DNA from 4 places in the Serpentinimonas raichei genome. Region 4 is predicted to be linked to each of the others. Evidence: predicted binding sites of a transcription regulator. Region 4 holds the regulator's gene; each other region holds the start of a gene.

Region 1 (5,446 bases), 1.2 Mb from region 4:
CCAGTTCGCTTTTGCGCTCCGACTTGGCCCCGGCGCTGCGCGAACCCGATCCGAACACGCGCTCGACGCCCAGGTGCACATTCTCAAAGCAAGTCAGCCACGGCAACAGCGAGTGGTTTTGAAACACCACGGCGCGCTCCGGCCCCGGGCCGGCGATCTCGCGCCCGGCACACAGCAGCAAGCCTTCGGTGGGGGAAGTCAGGCCGGCGATCAGGTTGAGCAGGGTCGATTTGCCGCAACCCGAGTGCCCGATCAGGGCCACGAATTCGCCTTTGGCGATGCGCAGGTCGATCTGGCGCAGCGCCTCGAACTCGCCTTGCCGGGTTTTGAAGCGCTGCACCACGCCTTCGATCTGGATGTAATGGCTTTCGTTCATGATTTGACTTCCTCGAAAGTAAAGGCGCGGGCGATGCGCACCAAGGCCCACTCCAGCAGCAGCCCGACCAGGCCGATGACGAAAATCGCCACGATGATGTTCGTGATGTTGAGGTTGTTCCACTCGTCCCAGATCCAGAAACCGATGCCGACACCGCCGGTGAGCATTTCGGCCGCCACGATCACCAGCCAGGCCGTGCCCACGGCCAGCCGCACCCCGGTGAGCACGTAGGGCAGCACGGCGGGCAGCAGGATTTTGGTCAGGATGGTCCACTCGCTCAGGTTGAGCACCCGCGCCACGTTGAGGTAGTCCTGCGGCACCCGCTGCACCCCGACGGCGGTGTTGATGATCATGGGCCAGATCGAGCAGATGAAGATGGTCCAGATCGCTGCCGGTTCGGTGCCCTGGAACACCAGCAGCCCGATCGGCAGCCAGGCCAGTGGCGAGACCGGCTTGAACAGGCTGATCAGCGGCGCGCACATGCGCCCGGCAAAGACCGAGCGGCCGATCAGAAAGCCCAGCGGAATGCCCACCAGCGCCGCCAGCCCAAAGCCCAGCCCGACGCGCTCGAGCGAGTTGAGCACTTGCCAGCCGATCCCGACGTCGTTGGGGCCGTTGACGAAGAAGGGGTCGGCAAACAACACCAGCGCCGCGCTCCAGGTGGCGCCCGGGGTCGGGAACTGGCCCTCGCCGCTGGTCGCGGCCAGGTGCCACAGGCCGATCAGCAGCAGCAAGCCAAACAGCGGCGGCAGCCCCTGTTGCAGCCATTCGCTGGCCTCGAAGCGCCGCGTTGCGCTGCTGCGCGCGGGCTGGCTGCGCGCCGGGCTGCTGTGGGCGGGGGCCGGGGTCCGGGCTGGTTCGGCCGGGGCGGCGGGGATCTGCCCGGCGCGGGGCGAATGAAAGACGGCGCTGACCATGGTGTGTGCTCCTTAAGTCCGGATGGCAAAGCTGTCGGCGTAGCGCGCCGGGTCGCGGCCGTTCCAGACCACCCCATCCATCAGGGTGCTGCTGCGCAGTGGTTCGCGCGGCACACTGATGTTGAGTTGCGTCGCGGCCTGACGGTAGAGCTCGATCTGGTTGATCTGCTGCGCCACTTGCAGGTAGTTGGGGTGCTCGCGCAGCAGGCCCCAGCGTTTGAACTGGGTCAGGAACCACATGCCGTCGGAGAGGAACGGGAAGTTGACTGCGCCGCCGTCAAAGAACTTCATGTGGTTCGGGTCGTCCCAGGTGCGCCCGAGGCCGTTTTGGTAGCGCCCCAGAATGCGGTCGCGGATCACATCGACGCTGGTGTTGACAAAGGGGCGGGCGGCGATGGTCTCGGCCATGCGCAGCTTGTTTTGCAGGCTGGCCTCGATCCAGCGGCTGGCTTCGAGCACCGCCATCATCACGGCGCGCGCGGTGTGGGGGTGGCGGCGCACGAAGTCGGCGCGCGCGCCCAGCACTTTCTCGGGGTGATCGGGCCACACGTCCTGGGTGTTGGCGGCCGTGATGCCGATGCGGTCCACGATGGCGCGGTGGTTCCAGGGTTCGCCGACGCAGAATCCGTCCATGTTGCCGACGCGCATATTGGCCACCATCTGCGGCGGCGGCACGGTGATGACCCTGGTGTCGCGCAGCGCGTTGACACCGGCGCTGGCCAGCCAGTAGTACAGCCACATGGCGTGGGTGCCGGTCGGAAAGGTCTGGGCAAAGGTGTACTCGCGCCGCTCGCGCGCCATCAGCCGCGCCAGCGTGCCCACGTCCACCGCGCCGCGCTCGGCCAGTTGGCGGCTCAGCGTCATGCCCTGGCCGTTGCGGTTGAGCGTCATCAGCACCGACATATCGGTGCGCGGCCCGCCCAGCCCCAGTTGCAGCCCGTAGATCAGGCCGTAGAGCGAATGCGCCATGTGCAGTTCGCCGTTGAGCAGCTTGTCGCGCAGGCCGGCCCAACTGGCTTCCTTGGACAGGACGATGCGCACCCCGTGTTTGCGGTCCAGCTCCAGCACCGAGGCCATGATGACGGAGGCGCTGTCGGTGAGCGGAATGAAGCCGATGCGCACCTCCTGGATCTCGGGCCGGTCAGAGCCCTGGGCATGGACGACCGAGCGCAGGCCGGGCACCAGGCCAGTGCCGGCATGGGCCAGCAGGGCCGCGCCAGCGAGCGTGGCGCCTTGGCGCAGCGCGCTGCGGCGCCCGGGCTGGTCTGCACCGCTGGTGCTTGCTTGGGCGGCAGTGGGTGCGTGGCAGGCGGCCGGGCTGTGGCCGCCAGGGGTTGGTGTGCCAGCCGTGCTGGATTCGGTCTGGCTGAGGTCGAACGGGGGCATGACTACTCCTAGAACAATGAACAATCGAAGCGTGGCAGCAAATGAAAAACGGCGTCCTCCCGTGTCCGCCTTGAAAGCGGGCTGGGAGGGACGCCGTTGTCCGTCTTGCTCTGCGAGCCGGGTTCGTGCCGCCATTGGCGCTTACCCATGTCATCACGCAAGCAGTTTTCGTGCCAGGCTTGGTTTTAGGGGGTGTGTCTAGGGTGGGACGCTGCCTGGCGCTTATTTTTCGCCCCGGTGCACCAGAATCGGGCCCAAGCGTTCACCGCCGTGGTGCAAGCAGGTGGCTCATCGAGAGCACCGCCTCGGCCACATCGACCATGCGCTTGTTCTGGTTCATGGCCAGCTCGCGCAGGGCTTTGTGTGCGGCGGGCTCATCGAGCTGCTGGTGCGCCATCAGCAGGCCCTTGGCGCGCTCGATCAGTTTGCGCTCGTTCAGGCTGACGCGCAGCGTTTCGAGCTCGGTGGCAGCGGCTTGCAGCCTTAGGCCCTGCTCTTGCACCAGATCGAGCACCGACCTTTCTAGGCCAAACGCCAGCCCTTGGGGCGCGGGTTGAAGGGCAGGGGGTGCGGCCTCAAAAAATGCGCTGCCGCGCAGCCGCTCGGTGTCGGCCTCGGGGGGCTGGCGCTGGCGCTGTTCGAGTTGTCCGATTTCGGCTTGCACCTGCGCCATGCAGGCGCTCGCCTGCTCGACCAAAGCCTGCGTCAATTGGTCTTCGATCGGGCGCATTTCATCCATGCACTGGCTGCAGCAGGCAAACCAGACCCCGCTCAGATGCGGCTCCAGCGCCCCCCCGGCAGGTGTTTGCAGCAGCAGGCGGCGCAACCGGCTGCGCTCGATCAGGGGCTGGGCGCGCTGGCGCTCTTGCCAGCGCTGCAGCAGCGCGGCGCTGGCAAAGGACTCAAACACCTCCAGGCAGCGCTGCTGCGCCTCGATCAGCTCGCTCAGGTGCGCCTGTTCCTGCGCATGCACCTGGGTGCTGGCAAACAGGGTGGCACCCAGGGCGCGCTCCTGACCGGTCCACTCCTTGCATTGCATCAGGTTGAACAGCGCCACCAGCGGGCGCAGCAGTTCGGGGGCGCTGGCGTGGTCGGCGGCTTCGAACACGACCGCCAACAAACTGGCGATCAGCCGTGCGTAATCGGCCGACAGGCGCTGGGTGCTGAGTGCCTTGGCCGCGACGCGCGAGCGCAGCAGCGCCAGCGCATCCAGCCCTTGCAGTGCGTAGGCGACCCGGCTCAGGAGCCGCGCGGCGTGCGGCGACGGGGCGTTGATCAGGGCTTCAGACTCCAGCAGCCATTGCGCCACCCAATCGTCGGTGCCTAGGGTTTGCTGGTGCAACTGCGCATCGAGGGGTGCCTGCCCCATGCCGGCATGGCGCACGCTAAGGTTGGAGAGTCCGCGTTCGCGCTGCAACTCGTGCACCAAAGCGGCGGTGCTGCGCGCCAGCGCAATGCTTTGCGCCAGCCGCTCCAATTCGGCCAGCTCGGCGCGCTTGGCGGCCAGCAGGAAGCAAAGGCTGGATTTCATCGTGGTGCTGTGGCCATAAGGCGCGTGGGGTTGGTTGAACATCCACAAGCAAGTTTTGTGCCCGTTGGAGGCTCTGCACAGCAGCCCACGCAAGTCGCCCGCTGAGCCCGCCCGTGCAGGCTTGGCCGCGCCCTCCCTTACACTCATCCCATGCTGATATTGGGAATCGAAAGCTCTTGCGACGAAACCGGGGTGGCCGTGGTGCAGGCCGACGCGGGTGCGGCCCCGCCACGGCTGCTGGGGCAGGCCCTGCACAGCCAGGTGCAGATGCACCAAGCCTATGGCGGCGTGGTGCCCGAACTGGCCAGCCGCGACCACATCCGGCGCGTGCTGCCGCTCACGCAGTCGGTGCTGCAGCAGGCCGGTTGCACGCTGGAGCAGATCGACTGCGTGGCCTTCACGCGCGGGCCCGGTTTGGCGGGTGCCTTGCTGGTCGGGGCCGGGGTGGCCTGCGGCATCGCGGCGGCGCTGGGCAAGCCCACGCTGGGCGTGCACCACCTGGAGGGGCATTTGCTCTCGCCCTTTTTGAGTGCCGACGCGCCCGAGTTTCCATTCGTGGCGCTGCTGGTGTCGGGCGGCCACACGCAACTGATGCGGGTCGAGGGGGTGGGGCGCTACCACCTGCTGGGCGAGACCATCGACGACGCCGCCGGCGAAGCCTTTGACAAATCGGCCAAGCTGCTCGGGCTGGGCTACCCCGGCGGCCCGGCGTTGGCGCGCTTGGCCGAGCAGGGCCAGGCCAGCGCGTTTGCCTTGCCGCGCCCGCTGCTGCACAGCGGCGACTTGGATTTTTCTTTTGCTGGCCTAAAAACCGCCGTGCTCACGCAGGCGCGCAAGCTGGGCCCTGAGCTGCAGGCGCGGCGCGCCGATCTGGCTGCGGCCACCGAGGCCGCCATCGTCGAGGTGCTGGTGAAAAAGTCGCTTGCCGCCTTGCAGCAAACCGGGTTGCGGCGGCTGGTGGTGGCCGGCGGGGTGGGGGCCAACCGGCGGTTGCGCCAGCAGCTCGATGCCGCCGCCGAGCGCCTGGGGCTGCGCGTGCATTACCCCGAGCTGCACCTGTGCACCGACAACGGCGCCATGATCGCCTTGGCCGCCGCCATGCGCTGGCAGGCGGGTTTGCTGCCCGCTGGTGCCAGCGGCGAAGGCTACAACTTTGCCGTGCGGCCGCGCTGGCCGCTGGCGCAGATCGACACCCCAACAACGGCATAGGGGAGCGACGTGCAACGCCGGTGCGTT
Region 2 (5,446 bases), 240 kb from region 4:
CATTTTGGGCTTTCCGCTGGCCACAGCCGAAATGCGCGTGATTTTGTTTGCGATTTCAGGTATCGTGCTGCTGGCCTTTGTGCTGCTGGCACGCTGGCTGTTGCTGTCAAAATTTGGCCGCGTCTTGCATGCCATCCGCGACGCCGAAAGCCGTGTCATGTTTTGCGGCTACAACCCCTTGCCCTACAAGCTCAGCATCTGGGTCATTTCAGCCGCCATGTGCGGTGTCGCGGGGGCGCTCTATGTGCCGCAGGTGGGGATCATCAACCCCAGCGAAATGAGCCCTGCCAACAGCATCGAGATGGCAATCTGGGCCGCTGTCGGCGGCCGCGCCAGCCTGATAGGACCGATCGTGGGGGCTTTTGTGGTCAACGGAGCCAAAAGCGTACTGACCGTGAGTTTCCCCGAGTTTTGGCTCTTTTTCTTGGGTGCCTTGTTTATCGTGGTGACGCTGTTCATGCCCAACGGGCTGGCGGGCCTGGCGCAGCAGGCTTGGAGCAAGCTCAGGAGGGTGCGCGCTTGAGCCCCGATTTGCTCGAACTGGGCGCACAGCGCATACAGGCCGCCCAAGCGAGAACGCAGACCGAGCCGGGTGGCTCGGGCGGTCGCGCAGCGGGCTATGCCCACCCCCTGCAAGCGGGCATGGTGGACGTCAGCCACGGGCGCATTCTCTACCTCGAAGACGTGACGGTGAGCTTTGACGGGTTCCGGGCGCTCAACCAGCTCAGTCTGGATATTGCGCCCGGCGAACTGCGCTGCATCATCGGCCCCAATGGGGCGGGCAAGACCACCTTGATGGACGTGATAACCGGCAAAACCCGGCCCGATGCGGGGACGGTCTATTTCGGCTCCACCATTGATTTGCTGCGCCACAGCGAGCCCGAAATCGCCGCCATGGGCATAGGCCGCAAGTTCCAGAAACCCACAGTGTTCGAGAACCTGACGGTGTTTGAAAACCTCGAACTGGCCTTGGCCTGCCACAAGGGGGTCTGGGCTAGCATGCGCTTCAAATTGAAAGCCGAGCAGCGGGATCGCTTGGCTCAGGTGCTGCACACGATCGAGCTCACCCAGCAATGCCACGCATTGGCGGGTTCTTTGAGCCACGGGCAGAAACAGTGGCTCGAAATCGGCATGCTGCTGATGCAAGAGCCCAAGTTGCTGTTGCTCGACGAGCCGGTGGCCGGCATGACCGATTCCGAAACCGAGCGCACGGCAGAGTTGTTGTCTAAGCTCAAGCAGCATCACTCCTTGATCGTGGTGGAGCATGACATGGGTTTTGTGCGCGCCATCTGCTCCAAAGTCACGGTGCTTTGCGAGGGCGCGCTGCTGGCCGAGGGCACGCTCGATGAAGTGCAGGCCGATGAACGCGTAATCGAGGTTTATCTGGGCCGATGAGGCAAGCCAGCCATGTTGATCATTGAGCAATTGCACCAGTATTACAGCGGCGCGCATATTTTGCGCGGCGTCAGCCTGCAGGCGCGCCGGGGTGAGATCACTGTGGTGCTGGGGCGCAACGGAGTCGGCAAGACCACTTTGCTCAAATCTCTCATGGGCTTGGTGCCGATCCGCAGTGGCCGCATCGAATTCGACGGCCATTCGCTGGTGCAGGCCACGCCCTACCAACGCGCCCGCGCGGGTATTGGTTACGTGCCGCAGGGTCGAGAAATATTTTCCCGCCTGACGGTGCAGGAAAACCTGCTCATGGGATTGGCAACCAAAAGCGCCAAGACACCCATTCCGCCGGTCCTTTTTGAGCTGTTTCCGGTGTTGGCCCAAATGAGCGGGCGTCGGGGGGGCGATCTGTCGGGCGGGCAGCAGCAGCAATTGGCCATTGCCCGCGCCTTGGCTGCCGCGCCCGGCTTGCTGGTGCTCGACGAACCCACCGAAGGAATCCAGCCCAATATCATCAAAGACATTGGCCGCGTGCTGCAGCATTTGGCCAAAAACGGACTCGACGGCCAGCCAATGGCAATCTTGCTGGTCGAGCAGTACTACGATTTTGCTGCGGCGCTGGCCAGCCAATTTGTGGTGATGCAGCGCGGTGAAGTGGTGGCCCAAGGCAGCGGAGAGGAAATGGAGATGGCCAACATCAGCAAATTGGTGGCCATTTGAGGCGCCCAGTCGTCACCGACCTCGGCGGCCCGGCTCAGGTCTGCCAGATGCGGGGCTCTGCCACCTGCGCCCCCCAAGCGCTGGTGCGCACGCTGCGCCAAGCGGCTTTCAGGGTTTGCATCACCGGCTCTACCAGCGGGCCCAGCGCCCGCAGCACCAGCACCCTGTCATGCGGGAAGGTGGCGCCAGAGTGGGGTGCGGCAGGGCTTTGGGCGGGCGTCTCCCGCACGGCTTGCAGCAGCGCCTCGCGCGCCTGCAATGGCCAAGGGCTGCCGCTGGCCAGCACCAAGGTACCCAGACAGCGCAAACCCGCCAGCCCCAAGGGCGAGTCGAGCAGGCGCTTGTCGAGGGCATCAAGCCGGCCCTGATCGAGCCAGCAATCCACGATTTCGATGCGTTGTTGCAGGCAGCCGGTATCAAAGGGCTGGCCCGAGACCGGCAGCCCCAGCGCCGTGACTTCCCATGCCAGCAGTTGGGCATCGGGTGCCAGTTCGGCGCGCAAGGAGTTGATGGCGTTGCAGCCAGGGTAGGCAAGGGTTTCCATGGGTAGCCATTCGAGCTTGGCCCCTGGTTCGAGTTGGATGCTGACGGATTGCGTGGCAACTGGCCCTGGCGAGCGGTAAAAGCGCGTGGCTCCTGGGGTGGTCAGCAGAGCGTGGCAATCGGCTTCGGCATGGATTCGAATATCCAGACGGTCGCCGCCCACGAGTCCACCCGGTGGATGGATCAAGACGTTGTGGCACAGGCCCGGCCCTTGCGGGTAGTGGCTGTGAAAAATGCGCAACGGCCCCAGATGCCTGTGCGCCACGGTGGTGGTTTCGTGGCGGCGCTGGTAGCGCAAGTCGAGCGTGGCGTTCCATGGCATAGGGGTGTGGGCTTGGAGGGTTGCGCGGGATGGGTTCTGTGCTGGGACAGCCCGCTTATAGGAAAGCAATTTTGGTGCCAGTTTGGATTTGGCTTATCCATGCTGCCGCACGCAGCAGCGCTCAATTGATGTGCCCACCGCCGCCGCCCCCACCGAACAGGCGGCTCAGTTGCCGTTGTTGCAGGCCACCGCCTGCGCCGGCGGTGCCCCGGCGGCGGAACCGCGCTCGAAGGTGACGACGTGATCGACCGCCGCCTTGATGCCGATCCACTCGCCCACGGCGTGGTCGTGGTGCGAGGGCACGTGCGTCATCACCGTTTCGCCGCTGGGCAGTTGCAGGGTGTAGAGGAATTCGGAGCCTCGAAACGATTTGCGCACGATGCGCGCTTTCACCGGTGCGTCGTCGTCGTGCAGGATGTCGTCGGCGCGCAGCAGCACATCGCACAGGCCGTCGGGGTAGGCGCTGGGCAGCGGGCACTCGGACACGTCTTGCAGCGCCCCCATCGGGGTCAGCACCATGATTTCGGGGCCTAGGCCCGAAATTTGCGCCGGCGCAAACACCCCATGCCCGATGAACTCGGCCACGAAGCGCGTGGCCGGGCGGTGGTAGAGCGTGTAGGCGCTGTCCCACTGGTGCAACTGGCCCTGGTGCATGACGCCGATCAGGTCGCCAATGGCAAAGGCTTCGAGCTGGTCGTGCGTCACCAGCAGCGCCGTGGCACCGGCGGCCTTGAGGATCGCGCGCACCTCGTGCGCCAAGCGCTCGCGCAGGTCCACGTCGAGGTTGGAAAAGGGCTCATCGAGCAGCAGCAGGCGCGGGCTGGGGGCCAGCGCACGCGCCAGCGCCACGCGCTGCTGCTGGCCGCCCGAAAGCTCGTGCGGATAGCGCCCGTGCAGCCCTTCCAATCCCACCAACTCCAGCACCTCCTGCACCCGGGCGAGGCGCGCGGGCTTGGGCAGGTGGCGCAGGCCAAAGGCCACGTTGGCGCGCACATCGAGGTGCGGGAACAGGGCGTAATCCTGGAACACCATGCCGATGCGGCGCGCTTCAGCCGGCACATGCAGCGCGGCGCTGCTCACCACCTCGCCGCCCAGCGCAATGCTGCCGCCGCTGGCGCGCTCCAGCCCGGCCACGGCGCGCAGCAGGGTGGTCTTGCCGCAGCCCGAGGGCCCGATCAGCACGCCGATCTGGCCCGCTTCGAGCCCGAAGGCCACCTCGCGCACCGCGGGCTGGGCGGATGGGGCGTACTGAACGGAAAGTTGGTTTAGGTGCAGAAACATGGTGCCTTATTGTAGATAATTGTCGTTCTCATTCAAACACCCATGCCTGCACCCCATTCCCCCCGTTGGCCGCGCCTGTCGGCTGCGCTGTTGCAAATGCTGCTGCTGGTGGTGGGCTTGGTGTTGGCGCTGCCGGTGCTGGCGCTGGCCATGGCTTGGTGGCAGCTCGATGCCGAGTCGATCGACTTGCTGCGCCACCTGGCCGATACCGTGCTGCCGCGCTACATCGCCACCAGCCTGCTGCTGTGCCTGCTGGTGGCGCTGGGCGCGGGGCTGATCGGCATGGCCACAGCCTGCGCCGTGACGCTGTACGACTTCCCTGGGCGGCGATTTTTTGAGTGGGCGCTGCTGCTGCCGCTGGCAGCGCCGGCCTATGTGGTGGCTTTTGCTTACACCGATTTTTTGCAGTTCTCGGGCCCGATGCAGGTGTTCTTGCGCGACACCTTCGGGCTGCAGGGGCGCTTGTTCCCGGAAATCCGCAACGTCTGGGGCGCGGCCTGGGTGTTCATCTTCACGCTCTACCCCTACGTCTATCTGCTGGCGCGCACCGCCCTGAGCGAGCGCGCCACCCAGTTGATGGAGGCGGCGCGCCTGCTCGGGGCCCCGATGCGGCGCCGCATCGTCGAGGTGGCGCTGCCGCTGGCACGCCCGGCGATTGCGGCGGGCATCGCGCTGGCGCTGATGGAAACGCTGGCCGATATCGGCGTCACGTTTTACTTCGGCATTCAGACTTTTAGCACCGGCATCGTGAGCGCCTGGAAGGTGATGGACGACCGCTACGCCGCCGCCCAACTGGCGACCATGCTGCTGCTCACGGTGGCGCTGCTGCTGTGGGTGGAGCAGCGGGCGCAGCGGCGCATGCGCTTTGCCGCGCCGCGCGGGGGCCGGGGTGGCCAGGCCGAGGCGCAGCCGGTGCGCCTGCAGGGCGCGGGCCGCTGGCTGGTGTGGGTGGTGTGCGGTTTGCCGATTTTGTTTGGCTTTGTGCTGCCGGTGCTGTTCATGCTGCGCCCGCTTATTGGCGGCTGGGATGTTTTGCCCTGGAGCGGCTTTCTGGAGTGGGCCTACAACAGCCTGTGGCTCTCGGGGCTGGCGGCGCTGCTGGCCAGCGCCATCGCGCTCGGCTTGAGCTTCATGCAGCGCGCCCAGCCCAGCCGCATCGGCGGCCTGGTCACGCGCGTGGTCAGCCTG
Region 3 (5,446 bases), 280 kb from region 4:
TGCCCAATGGCTGGCGGCGCAGGGCTGGCGCGTGTTCACCTTCGACTACCGGGGCATGGGCGACTCTCTGCCCGCCGGGGCGCGCTTGCGCGGCTTCCAGGCCGACCTGCACGACTGGGTGCGCGACTACGAAGCCGTGATCGACTTGGCCCACGCCGAGCGCCCCAAGCTGCCGCTGCTGCTGCTCGGCCACAGCCTGGGCGCGCAACTGCCGGGGCTGCTGGCCAACGCCGACAAGGTCAGTGGCCTGCTCTGTGTGGCCGCGGGCAGCGGCTACTGGCGCGAAAACACGCCACGGCTGCGCTTCGTGGTGCCCTACTTCTGGTTTTTCGTGGTGCCGCTGGCCACGCGCCTGTGCGGATACTTCCCCGGGCGCAGCCTGCGCATGGTCGGCAACATCCCCGCCGCGGCCATGCTGCAGTGGCGGCGCTGGTGCCTGCACCCGCGCTACGGCGTCGGGGTCGAGGGCGAGGCGGCGCGCCAGCGCTACGCCGGTGTGCGTTTTCCGGTGCTGGCGCTCTCCATCAGCGACGACGAGATGATGACCCTACAAGGCACGCGCAGCCTGCTCGGCTGGTACGAAAACGCCCCGCGTGAGGTGCGCCGCATCGTTCCGGCCGACGTGGATGCGCGGCGCATCGGGCATTTTGGGCCCTTCAAGGCCGAGCACGAAGTCGGGCTGTGGCCGCTGCTGCAGCAAAGCCTGGCCGAGCTGTTGCAGCGGCCTGTGACGCTGGGCCAAGATTAATTTTCATTCTAAGGAGACCGTTCCATGTCCGACATTCTGAGCCACCTCGAAGCCGGGGTGCAAACCCTGACCATCAACCGCGTGGCGCGCAAAAACGCGCTCACCGGCGCCATGTACACCAGCCTGGCCGAAGGGCTGGAGCAGGCGGCAAAAGATGCCAGCGTGCGCGTGCTGCTGCTGCAAGGCGACGTGGCGGTGTTTTGCGCCGGCAACGACCTCAACGACTTCCTGCAATCGCCCCCCATGGGCGCCGATTCGCCGGTGCTGCGCTTCCTCAGCGCCTTGGCCACCTTTCCCAAGCCCTTGCTGGCGGCCGTCTGCGGCCCGGCGGTGGGCATAGGCACCACGATGCTGCTGCACTGCGATCTGGTCTATGCGGGCGACAACGCGGCCTTCTCGATGCCCTTCGTCAACCTCGGGCTGTGCGCCGAAGGGGCTTCCAGCCTGCTGCTGGCGCAGCTCATGGGGCACCAGCGCGCCGCCGAAGCGCTGCTGCTCGGCGAGCCCTTCTACGCCGAAGCCGCGCTCGAAGCCGGGCTGCTCAACAAGGTGCTGCCCCCGACCGAGGTCAACGGCTACGCCCAGAGCGTGGCGCGCAAGCTCGCCGCCAAGCCGCAAACCTCGCTGCTCGAAACCAAGCGCCTGATGAAGCAGGGCCAGCAGGCGCTGGTGCAGCAGACCATCATGCAAGAGGCGGCGGTGTTTGGCCGCATGCTGCGCGAGCCGGCCGCCAAAGAGGCCTTCAGCGCCTTTTTGCAAAAGCGCCAGCCCGATTTTTCGCGCATCTGAGCCGGCCCCAAACCATGAGCAAAAGCCCAGCCAGCGCAGCGCCGCCACCGCACGCCTTCGAGCCCGAATTCATTGAGGGCGTGCGCGAGATTTTCGAGCGCCGCATCCTGTTCAATGCCTTGTTGGGTTTGCAGATCACCAGCATAACGCCCGACCAGGTGACGGCGCAGATCACCATGCGCCCAGACCTGATCGGGCACTATGCCCACAACCGCATCCACGGCGGCGTCATCAGCGCCGGTCTGGACGCCATGGGCGGGCTGGCGGTGATGGCCGCCATCGGCGCGCGCCACCTCGACGAGCCGCCGCTGGCGCGCCTGCACCGCTTTGGCAAGCTGGGCACCATCGATTTGCGCATCGACTACCTGCGCCCCGGCGTCGGCGAGCGCTTCGAGCTGCGCGCCGAGGTGCTGCGGCTGGGCTCGCGCGTGGCCTCCACCCGCATGGGCTTTCACGCCGCCGACGGCAAGCTGCTGGCCACCGGGGCGGCGGCCTATATCGTGTCCTGATCTGGGCAGCGCCTAGAGCGGCGGCGACATCTGGATGTTGCGCCGGCCTGCTACCATGCCCGCATGGAACCGCTTCTGCACGCCGCCCCGCATTTCGACCTTTTCAACCAGCTTTGGCTGACGCTGTTTCTGGTCATCCCCATGGTGCTAATCGCGCGCACCGTGGTGGCGGGCAGTTGCTATTCGCCGATTCTGATCATTGTCATTTTTGGGCTGGCGCTGGGCCATGTGCTGGTGGCCACCGGGGCCGCGCAGCCGGGGCTGCCCGGCTTTACGCTGCTCTCGCTGCTCAGCGGCACCACGGTGGTGGTGCTCGCGGCAGCCTTTTTTGCCGGTGGGCAGCAGTTGCGGCGCCTCTTTGGTGCGCTGCAGGTGCCACCCGACGATTCCATGCAGCCCTGCACCGAGGAAACGCTGCTGGGCACCAACCGCACCCAGCTCATGTTCGTGCTGCGCGCGGTGTTTTTGTTGCTGGGCATCGAGGCCGCACGGCGCGTGTTCATGGGGGCCGACAGCGGCCCGCTGGTGGCTTATTACCCGCTGATCGCCTACATCGGCGTGCTGCTGGCTTTCATCCTGATCGACCACAAAGCCACGCTGCGCAACAAGCGCGAGTACCTGGGCCGGGGCTTGGCCGAGATCGGGGTGCTGGCGCTGCTGCTGCTGCTGGCGGGGCTGCTGGCGCAAACGCTGCGGCCGCTGATTGCGCTGCCCACCATCTTTTTTGCCATGCTGCTGGCTTGCGGGCTGGGTGCGCTGGCTTGGCGCTGGCAGTTTGGCCCCACGCTGCGCGCGCTGCTGTTTGCCGGCATTCCGGTGGTGCTGGCGGCCAACTTTGTGATCGGCGGCTCGCGCATTGCCGACGCCTTTGCCATCGAGGGCATGGACGCCGTGCTGGCTTACGGCTTCTTTGGCCAGATGCTGTGGATGTTTGGCGGCATCGCGCTCTTGATGTGGTTTGGGCGCACCAATCAGGTGCGCAACCTGGCACCGGGTATGGCGGGTGCGCTCTCGCACGCTGGCCTCACCGGGGCCTGCACCGCGGGCGACCTCGGGCCCATGGCAGCGCAGCGCGCCCCGATCATGATCAACGTGCCCTTCATCGGCCATATCTTCGTTTTCTCCATTCTGGCCATCAGCATGGAGCAGGGGCAGTTGCTGTGGGGGGCGGCGCTGGCGGTGCTGCTGGGCGGGGTGTTGCTCACGGTGCTGGCGCTGCGCACCCTGGGCCGCGCCGCTGGGGCCGAAGCGCAAGAGGTCAAGGGCCTGATGCAGTTCTCGCTCGGCTGGCAGCTCACCGCCATGTTCGGCGGCCTGCTGCTGCTGGCGCTCTTTGCCCTGCCGCTGGAGCATGCGGCGCTGGCCAAGGCGGCCTCGCTGTCGCATTTTGGTCTCTTTGCCGCCACCCAAGACGGCATGTTTGGCGCCGAGGCGGCTGGGCTGATCGCGCTCATCTTCTCCATGCCCTTTTTGGTGCATCCCTTCGTTTTCTTCATGTTTGGCCGTGCCATGGCCAACGGCGGGGCCATGCCGCGCTGGCCGGTGTACGCGCTGGCGGGCACTGGGTTGATCGGGGTGTTGCTGGCGTTGGCAAGTTTTTGAGCGCTGGCAAGCACACCACAGCCGCTGCACGGTATGCGAAGGGCTATGGGAGCTTGGCATTGTTTTTGCTTTAATTGGATGGCGTTTCCCCGCATTTTCACAAGGAGCCTTCCATGCGCACTTTCCCCTTTGCCCTGTCTTGCTTGGCTGCCGCAGCAGCCTTGGCGTTGCCCGTTGTGGCGCAGGCCCAGCTCTCCTTCAACCTCGGCGTGGTCTCGCTCTACAAATACAACGGCATCGACCAAGACTCGCGCCAGCTCGAGCGCGAGCGCGACTTACGGCCGGCGCTGCAAGGCGGGGTCGATTACGACTTTGGCAACGGTTTTTACATTGGCAACTGGAACTCCACTGGCCGTTTTGGCGAGGCCAACCTAGAAATCAACCTCTACGGTGGCTACAGCGGCGAGTTTGCCAATGGCTTGGGCTTCGACGTGGGCTACATCAAGTACCTCTATCCCAGCCAAGGCAGTTGGAACGGCAGCGAGGTCTATGGCAGCCTGAGCTATGGCGTTCTGACGACCAAGCTGAGCTGGGGCACCAGCGGCGCGATCGACGAGCACGCGCGCCTGAGTTTTTTGATCGAGCAGCCCCTGACCGAGCGCCTCACACTCGAAGCCGGGGTCGGCTTTCGCAACACCTCCAACTTCAACAGCGGTGCCACCGACTATCGGCTCGGCCTCACCTACGCCCTCACCGAAGGCTTGAGCACCTCGGCGATCTGGTCCGGTGCCGACACCAACCGCGCCGGACCGGCTGGCACAGGCCGTTTGGTGCTGGGTTTGACGCAGTCGTTCTGACACAATGGGGGCAGGTGGCCGTGCGCTGGGTGCGGCCACCTCCACCCCTTTTTTTGCAGGAGCCGATTTCATGCGCAGCCAAGTCATCGTCAGCTGGGGCGAAGCCCGAGAGTACGCCTTCGACCTAGAAGAAATGCAACCCATGCCGAGCGATGTGGCGCGCAGTTGGCTGGATCAGCAGTTCATCGAGCTCGATTGCGAGCCGCTGCGCCTGAGCGGCAAGGTGCTGACGGCCGACAAGGTGGCGGTGATTGCGCGCACCGCCGGCGAGCCGCATTTTGCCGAACCCGCACACCGCCCTTGGGCGCTGGCTTTTGCCCAAGCCGCCAGCGCCAGCCTAGCCAAGCCGGTGCTGCACATCGACGTGCCCTCGATGACGGTGAGCTACTAAAAGCGCCTTGGCCGCGTTTGGTGCGATCACCGGGGGGGCCGCGCCCTTAGGGCTTAAGCGTCGGGCGGCGCGCCGAAGCGCTGCTGCAACGCCGCCAGCAGCTTGGGGTGCACGCCACCGAAGCCGCCGTTGCTCATGCACAAGAGGTGGTCGCCCGGTTCTGCGGCGGCCACGGCCTGCTGCACCAGGGTGTCGATATCGGCTGCCACCTGCGCCCGTGCGCCCATGGGGGCCAAGGCGGCGGCGGCGTCCCAGCCCAAGCCACCGCTGTGGCAAAAAGCCAGGTCGGCCTGCTCCAAGCTCCAAGGCAGTTGCGCCTTCATGGTGCCCAGCTTCATGGTGTTGGAACGCGGCTCAAACAGCGCCAAGATGCGCTGCCCACTGCTACCGTGGCGGTCGAGCTGGCGCCGCAACCCGTCGATCGTGGTGCGCATGGCGCTGGGGTGGTGCGCAAAGTCGTCATAGACCGTGATGGTGGTGGCCGCCTCGTCGGCAGGCGCTCCCGCGCCAGAAGCCGGCCCGCCTACAGGCACGCGCACCTGCCCACGCACCTCGAGCCGGCGTTTCACGCCCTCAAAGCGGCCCAGCGCCGAGGCTGACCGCGCCACCG
Region 4 (5,446 bases):
CATGTGCGAGGGCAGTTGCGGGTCTGGGCTGAGCAGCCAAGCGGTCCAGCCGGCGTAGTTTTTTTTCCAGTGGCTGGCCAGTTGCGAGAAAAATGCCGTGTTTTCCTCGCCATCGGCGTGGCGGGCGCTTTCGCGGCCGGCACCGGGCACGAGCCCCTGCGCCGGCTCAGGCCGGGCCCGCGTTTGCGCCGACTGCCCGGCCACGCCGGCGGCTGCGATGCGCTCGCCATAGGGCGGGTTGAGCAGCATCACCCCCGGCGTCGGGCAAGGGGGCAGGCGCTCCAAGGCATCGCCGCCGCGCCACTCGATGGCCTGCGCCACCCCGGCGCGCTCGGCGTTGCGGCGCGCAAAGTCCACCATCCGAAACGCCACGTCGGAGCCAAAAACAAAGGCTTGGCCGCCCGGCACGGGTCGCTCGGCGGCCACGGCTTGCTGGCGCAGCGCCTGCCAGCGCGCCGGCTGGTGTGGCAACAGACGCTCGAAGCCAAAGCGGCGCAATTTGCCGGGAGCGATGTGCAGCGCCCGCTGCGCCGCCTCGATCGCCACCGTGCCGCTGCCGCAGCAGGGGTCGTAGAGCGGCTGCGGCTGGCCTTGCGCATCGAGGCCGGTCCAGCCGCTGGCGGCGATCATGGCCGCGGCCAGCGTCTCTTTGAGCGGCGCATCGCCGGTGTCGGTGCGCCAGCCGCGCTTGAACAAGGGCTCGCCCGAGGTGTCGATGTAGAGCCAGACCTGCTCCGGCCCCAGGTGGGCGTGCAGGCGCACCTCGGGCTGCAGCGTCTCCACGCTGGGGCGCTGCCCGAGGCGCTCGCGCATGCGGTCGCACACCGCGTCTTTGATGCGCAGGGCGGCAAAATTGAGGCTCTGGAACGGGCTGTGCTGGGCCGTGAGCTCGACCTTGAAAGTCTGCGCGGGCGTGAACCACAGCTCCCACAGCACGGCGTAGGCAGCCTCGTAGAGCGCATCTTCATTGGGGCAGGGTTGCAGCGCCAGCCGCACCAGCACGCGCTGCGCCAGCCGGCTGTGCAGGTTGAGCCGCAGCATGTCGTCCCAGTCGGCCGTGAGCTCGACCCCGCCGCGCTGGCGCCGCAGGTTTTGGGCCGCCGGGCAGATCTGTTGCACTTCGGCCAGCAGATAGTCTTCCACCCCGGCGGGGCAGGGCAGGAACAGGGTCAGGTTGTGCATGGGGGTTCAGAGCGCTTTGCGCAAATGGGTGGGGGCAATGCGCAGCGCCTCGCGGTATTTGGCCACGGTGCGGCGCGCGCAGGCGATGCCTTGGGCTTTGAGCAGGTCGGCAAGCTGGTTGTCGCTCAGGGGGTGGCTGGGGTTTTCGGCGGCGATCAGTTGCTGAATCAGGGCCCGCACCGCGGTGCTGGAGGCGCTGGAGCCGGCCTCGGTGGCCAGCGCCGAACCAAAAAAATATTTGAATTCATAGGTGCCTTGGGGCGTGGCCATGAACTTGGCGCTGGTGACGCGGCTGATGGTGGATTCGTGCAGCCCCACTTCGTCGGCGATTTCACGCAGCACCAGTGGCCGCATGGCCAGGGCGCCGTGCTGAAAAAACGGGCGCTGGCGCTCCACGATGGCGCTGGCCACGCGCAAGATGGTGTCAAAGCGCTGCTGGATGTTTTTGATGAACCAGCGCGCCTCTTGCAGGTGCTGCTGCAGCCCCGCGTGAGACTGGCCGCCCCCGCGGCCTTGGCGCAGGGCCAGGGCATAGGTTTCGTGCAGGCGCAGCCGCGGCAGCACCTCGGGGTTGAGCGCGACCTTGAAGCCGCGCCCCTGCGCCGTCACGATCACATCGGGGCGCAACTGGTGCGGTTCGAGCACCGCAAAGCGGCGTCCAGGCTTGGGTTCGAGGCGGGCGATCAGCCCAAAGGCGGCCCGCACCAAGGCCTCGTTGCAGCGGCACAGTTGGGCCAAGCGGCGGCTGTCGCGCCGCGCCAGATAGTCGAGCGGCTGCTGGCAGATGGCCAGCGCGGTGCGGCTCTCGGGGCGGTTGCGCAGCTCCAGAATCTGCAATTGCAAGCACTCGGCCAGGTTGCGCGCGCCCACGCCGGTGGGCTCCATTTGCTGCAACTGCTCCAAGGCCTGCTGCAGGCAGTGCTGCCAGTGGGCGTGCCGACGGTCAGTTGCCATGGGTTGCGACGCTGACAGCGGTGCCATGGTGTGGAGGCCGGAATCGGGCGCGTGGGCCCCGCTGGTTTGCTCCATGCCGCACAGGGCAGCAGCCAATTCGTCCAGCCCATCGGCGAGGTAGCCGTCGTCGTCGAGCGACTCGATGAGGGCGTGCAAGGCCAGTGCCACCTGGGGTTCGAGCCGCAGGGCGCAGGCTTGCTGGTGCAGGTGCTGCGTCAGCGACTCGGGCGCGCGCGCCCAGTCGGGCCCCGCACCATTGTCGTCCTCGGGCGCGGCCCCAGAGCGGGCAGCGCCCGGCTCACCCCAGTCGCCCGGATCGCTGGACTCAGCGAAATCCCCCGCATCGTGGTGCTCGGCCTCTGGCCCCCCCCCGCCGGAGTCCGTCGCTGCGCCTGTCCAGGCGGCCTCGAAAGCGGCGTCGAGGGCGGGCACTTCATCGGGTGCGCCAGCGCCCGCATCGTGGCTGGCAGGCGCATCGAGCTCGGCGTGGGCAGCCAATGCGGCCTCGGGCGGCGCCGCTGGGCTGGCCTCGAACGGCTCATCGGCGGGGTCGGGTTCCAAAAATGGGTTGTCGTCGAGCATCTGCCCGATCTCTTGCTCCAACTCCAGCGTACTCAGTTGCAACAGGCGGATCGACTGCTGCAATTGCGGCGTGAGCGCCAGGTTTTGGCTCAGGCGCAGCGACAGACCTTGCTTCATGGCCACCACATTCAGAGGCGGAAGTGCTCGCCCAGATAGACCCGGCGCACCTCCGGGTTGGCCACGATCTCGGCCGGTGTGCCCTGCGCCAGCACGCGGCCCTCGTTGATGATGCAGGCGTGGTCGCAGATGCCCAGCGTTTCGCGCACGTTGTGGTCGGTGATGAGCACGCCGATGCCGCGCTCCTTCAAAAAGCCGATGATGCGCTGGATCTCGATCACGGCGATCGGGTCGATGCCGGCAAAGGGCTCGTCGAGCAGGATGAAGCGCGGCTCAGTGGCCAGGGCGCGCGCGATCTCGACCCGGCGCCGCTCGCCGCCCGAAAGCGCCGGCGCCGGGGAGTCGCGCAAGTGGCCCACGTGCAGTTCATCGAGCAAGGCATCGAGGCGCTGCTCGATGCGCTGTGGCGGCAGCGGCCGGCCGTCGGCGTCGCGCTGCAATTCCAGCACCGCACGCACGTTTTCGGCCACCGTGAGCTTGCGAAAGATCGAGGCTTCCTGGGGCAGGTAGCCCAGCCCCATTTGGGCGCGGCGGTGGATCGGCAGGCGGTCGATGCGCTGCCCGTCGAGCAAGATGGTGCCCGCGTCGGGTCGAATGAGCCCGACGATGAGGTAGAACGAGGTGGTCTTGCCGGCCCCGTTGGGGCCCAGCAGGCCCACCACTTCGGCGCTGGCCAGGCGCAGCGACACGTCTTTGACGACTTGGCGCCGGCCATAGCTCTTTTGCAGCCCGCGCACCTCTAGGCTGCTGCGCTCGGCGGCCACACTCATCGGCGCGGCTCCAGTTGCGGGCTGGGCTGCAGCGGGGCAGCGGCGGGCGCTGCCGGGGGGGTGGCCGGGGGGGTGGCCGGGCGCGGGACGATGAGCGCGCGCACGCGGCCGGCTGGGTTGTCGGGGGTGCGCGCCGCCGCACCGCCGTCTACCGTGAAACGCTCGGTTTGGCGGTTCATGACGATCAGGCTGCCGCTGGCTTGGTCGCTCAGGGCGCCGTCGCGCAGCCGACGCACCACGGCTTGGTTGACGAGGCGCAGGTTGCCGCTGGCGCTGTCGTACTCGATGCGCAGCGCCTCGCCTTCGAGCACCTCGTTTAGCCCCGGGCGTTGTTGGCGGAAAAAAGCGCGCTGGCCCGCCGCACCTTGCAGCACACCCGATTGGTTGCCTTGGGCGTCTTGGCGCAGCTCGGCGCGCTGGCCGCGCAGCAGCAGCGTGCCTTGGGTGATCACCACGTTGCCGGTGAAGACGCTGACTTGCCCGGTTTGGTCGTGCTGCAGGGCATCGGCCTCGATCAGCATGGGTTGTTCGCGCTCGCTGGGTTGCGCCAGCGCAGGTGCGCTCAGACAGGCCAGAAGCAAGGCCAGCCCGACTGCACGCCAGTGCGGGGCAGCCTTGGGGCGGGGGGTGGGGGCGGTGTGGGTGGGCACGAAAATTGCATCAATCAGGCGATGCAGGCATTGTAGCCACAGCCGGCGCGCAACGCCCGCAAATGGACGCCGCGCCAAGTCGGATGGCGTCTCAGCCGCGGCGCACCCGTGCGATCAACATATTGGCCACTTGCACCGTGCGCTCGGCCTGCCCCGGAATGTAGAAGCGCCCGGCTATGCCCAGCGCCGGCGTGCCCTCGACCTGGTAGGCGTCTTGCAACTGGGTGGCGCGGCGCACCCGGCTCACCACGGCAAAGGAGTTGTAAGTCTGGGTGAAGCGCGCCCGGTCCAGCCCGGCGCTGGCGGCCCATTGGGCGATGGTCTCGGCGTTGTGCAGGCGCTGGCGTTGGGTGCCGTGGATGGCTTGGAACACGCGCTCGTGGTGGCTGTCGAGGCGGCCCATCGCCTCAAGGGTGTAGAACAGGCGCTGCAGCGGTTCGAACTCGGGCGCAAAGCCCACAGGCACATGGCGCACCACCACGTCGGCGGGCACGGTGCGCTTCCAGGCTTTGAAAACCGGCACAAAGTGGTGGCAGTGGATGCAGGTGTAGGCAAAGAACTCCAGCACCTCGATGCGGCCGGCCGGCGCATCGACTGGGGCCGGCTGGCGCAAGCGGCGGTAGTGCGTGCCTTCACGAAATGCCGGGGCAGCGGCTGGGGTTTGGGCCCCAAGTGGCAACGCGCTGCCGGTGGCGACGAGGCCGCCAAGGCCTGCCAAGGCTTGCGAAAATCGGCGTCTGTGCATGGTGCGTCCTTGATCTGAATCGGGCCAATCGAACGGCCTACCGCGACTGTGAGTTGTGAATGGGGCGCTGAAGTTCCGCGTGCTTACCGGCCGTTGCAACTGGGGTGTAGGCGGCCTTAGCGCGCCACCCGCACCAGCGCGGTTTCAATGTTTTGCTCTTGCAAATTCTGCCCAATGGCATCGGCTTCGGCTTGGGTAACGAAAGGTCCTAAGCGAACCCGGAAGATGGGCCGTCCGTTTTGCTGGCGCTCGCTCACGCTGGCATCAAAGCCCAACATGGCAAGCCGGGCGCGTTGGGCTTGTGCTTCCTCGGCATTGCCATAGGCGCCGGCTTGCACGAAATAGCTGATGCCGGCTGCCGCAGCAGCAGGGGCCGCAGCAGCAAGGCGCTGTTCGATCAACCGGGCCATGGGGTCGGCGGCCGGGGCGGCGGGCGTGGCAGCACC

Evidence for each region. Region 4 encodes sigma-54, which starts transcription at its own class of promoters, with help from an activator protein. Its sites were predicted from a motif close to TGGCANGNAANCTGCTTT; they were not measured.
Region 1: the regulator sigma-54 is predicted to act here: its motif matches at 4,256-4,273, upstream of SRAA_RS05485 (nitrate regulatory protein).
Region 2: the regulator sigma-54 is predicted to act here: its motif matches at 3,040-3,057, upstream of SRAA_RS09695 (urease accessory protein UreD).
Region 3: the regulator sigma-54 is predicted to act here: its motif matches at 3,703-3,720, upstream of SRAA_RS12075 (TorF family putative porin).

The regions. Positions count from the first base shown of each region.
Region 1 is NZ_AP014568.1:1,161,207-1,166,652, reverse strand. It holds gene SRAA_RS05500 (ABC transporter ATP-binding protein) at 1-376, opposite strand, end outside; gene ntrB (nitrate ABC transporter permease) at 373-1,293, opposite strand; gene SRAA_RS05490 (CmpA/NrtA family ABC transporter substrate-binding protein) at 1,306-2,679, opposite strand; gene SRAA_RS05485 (nitrate regulatory protein) at 2,942-4,210, opposite strand; gene tsaD (tRNA (adenosine(37)-N6)-threonylcarbamoyltransferase complex transferase subunit TsaD) at 4,361-5,419, shown strand.
Region 2 is NZ_AP014568.1:2,078,092-2,083,537, reverse strand. It holds gene urtC (urea ABC transporter permease subunit UrtC) at 1-523, shown strand, start outside; gene urtD (urea ABC transporter ATP-binding protein UrtD) at 520-1,395, shown strand; gene urtE (urea ABC transporter ATP-binding subunit UrtE) at 1,408-2,112, shown strand; gene SRAA_RS09695 (urease accessory protein UreD) at 2,147-2,977, opposite strand; gene SRAA_RS09690 (ABC transporter ATP-binding protein) at 3,143-4,258, opposite strand; gene SRAA_RS09685 (ABC transporter permease) at 4,301-5,446, shown strand, end outside.
Region 3 is NZ_AP014568.1:2,032,657-2,038,102, reverse strand. It holds gene SRAA_RS09510 (alpha/beta hydrolase family protein) at 1-748, shown strand, start outside; gene SRAA_RS09505 (enoyl-CoA hydratase) at 773-1,537, shown strand; gene SRAA_RS09500 (thioesterase family protein) at 1,552-2,046, shown strand; gene SRAA_RS09495 (hypothetical protein) at 2,110-3,648, shown strand; gene SRAA_RS12075 (TorF family putative porin) at 3,762-4,445, shown strand; gene SRAA_RS09485 (hypothetical protein) at 4,516-4,836, shown strand; gene mpl (UDP-N-acetylmuramate:L-alanyl-gamma-D-glutamyl-meso-diaminopimelate ligase) at 4,890-5,446, opposite strand, start outside.
Region 4 is NZ_AP014568.1:2,316,485-2,321,930, reverse strand. It holds gene SRAA_RS10830 (THUMP domain-containing class I SAM-dependent RNA methyltransferase) at 1-1,182, opposite strand, end outside; gene rpoN (RNA polymerase factor sigma-54) at 1,189-2,835, opposite strand; gene lptB (LPS export ABC transporter ATP-binding protein) at 2,847-3,605, opposite strand; gene lptA (lipopolysaccharide transport periplasmic protein LptA) at 3,602-4,255, opposite strand; gene SRAA_RS10810 (thiol:disulfide interchange protein DsbA/DsbL) at 4,347-5,000, opposite strand; gene SRAA_RS10805 (SPOR domain-containing protein) at 5,117-5,446, opposite strand, start outside.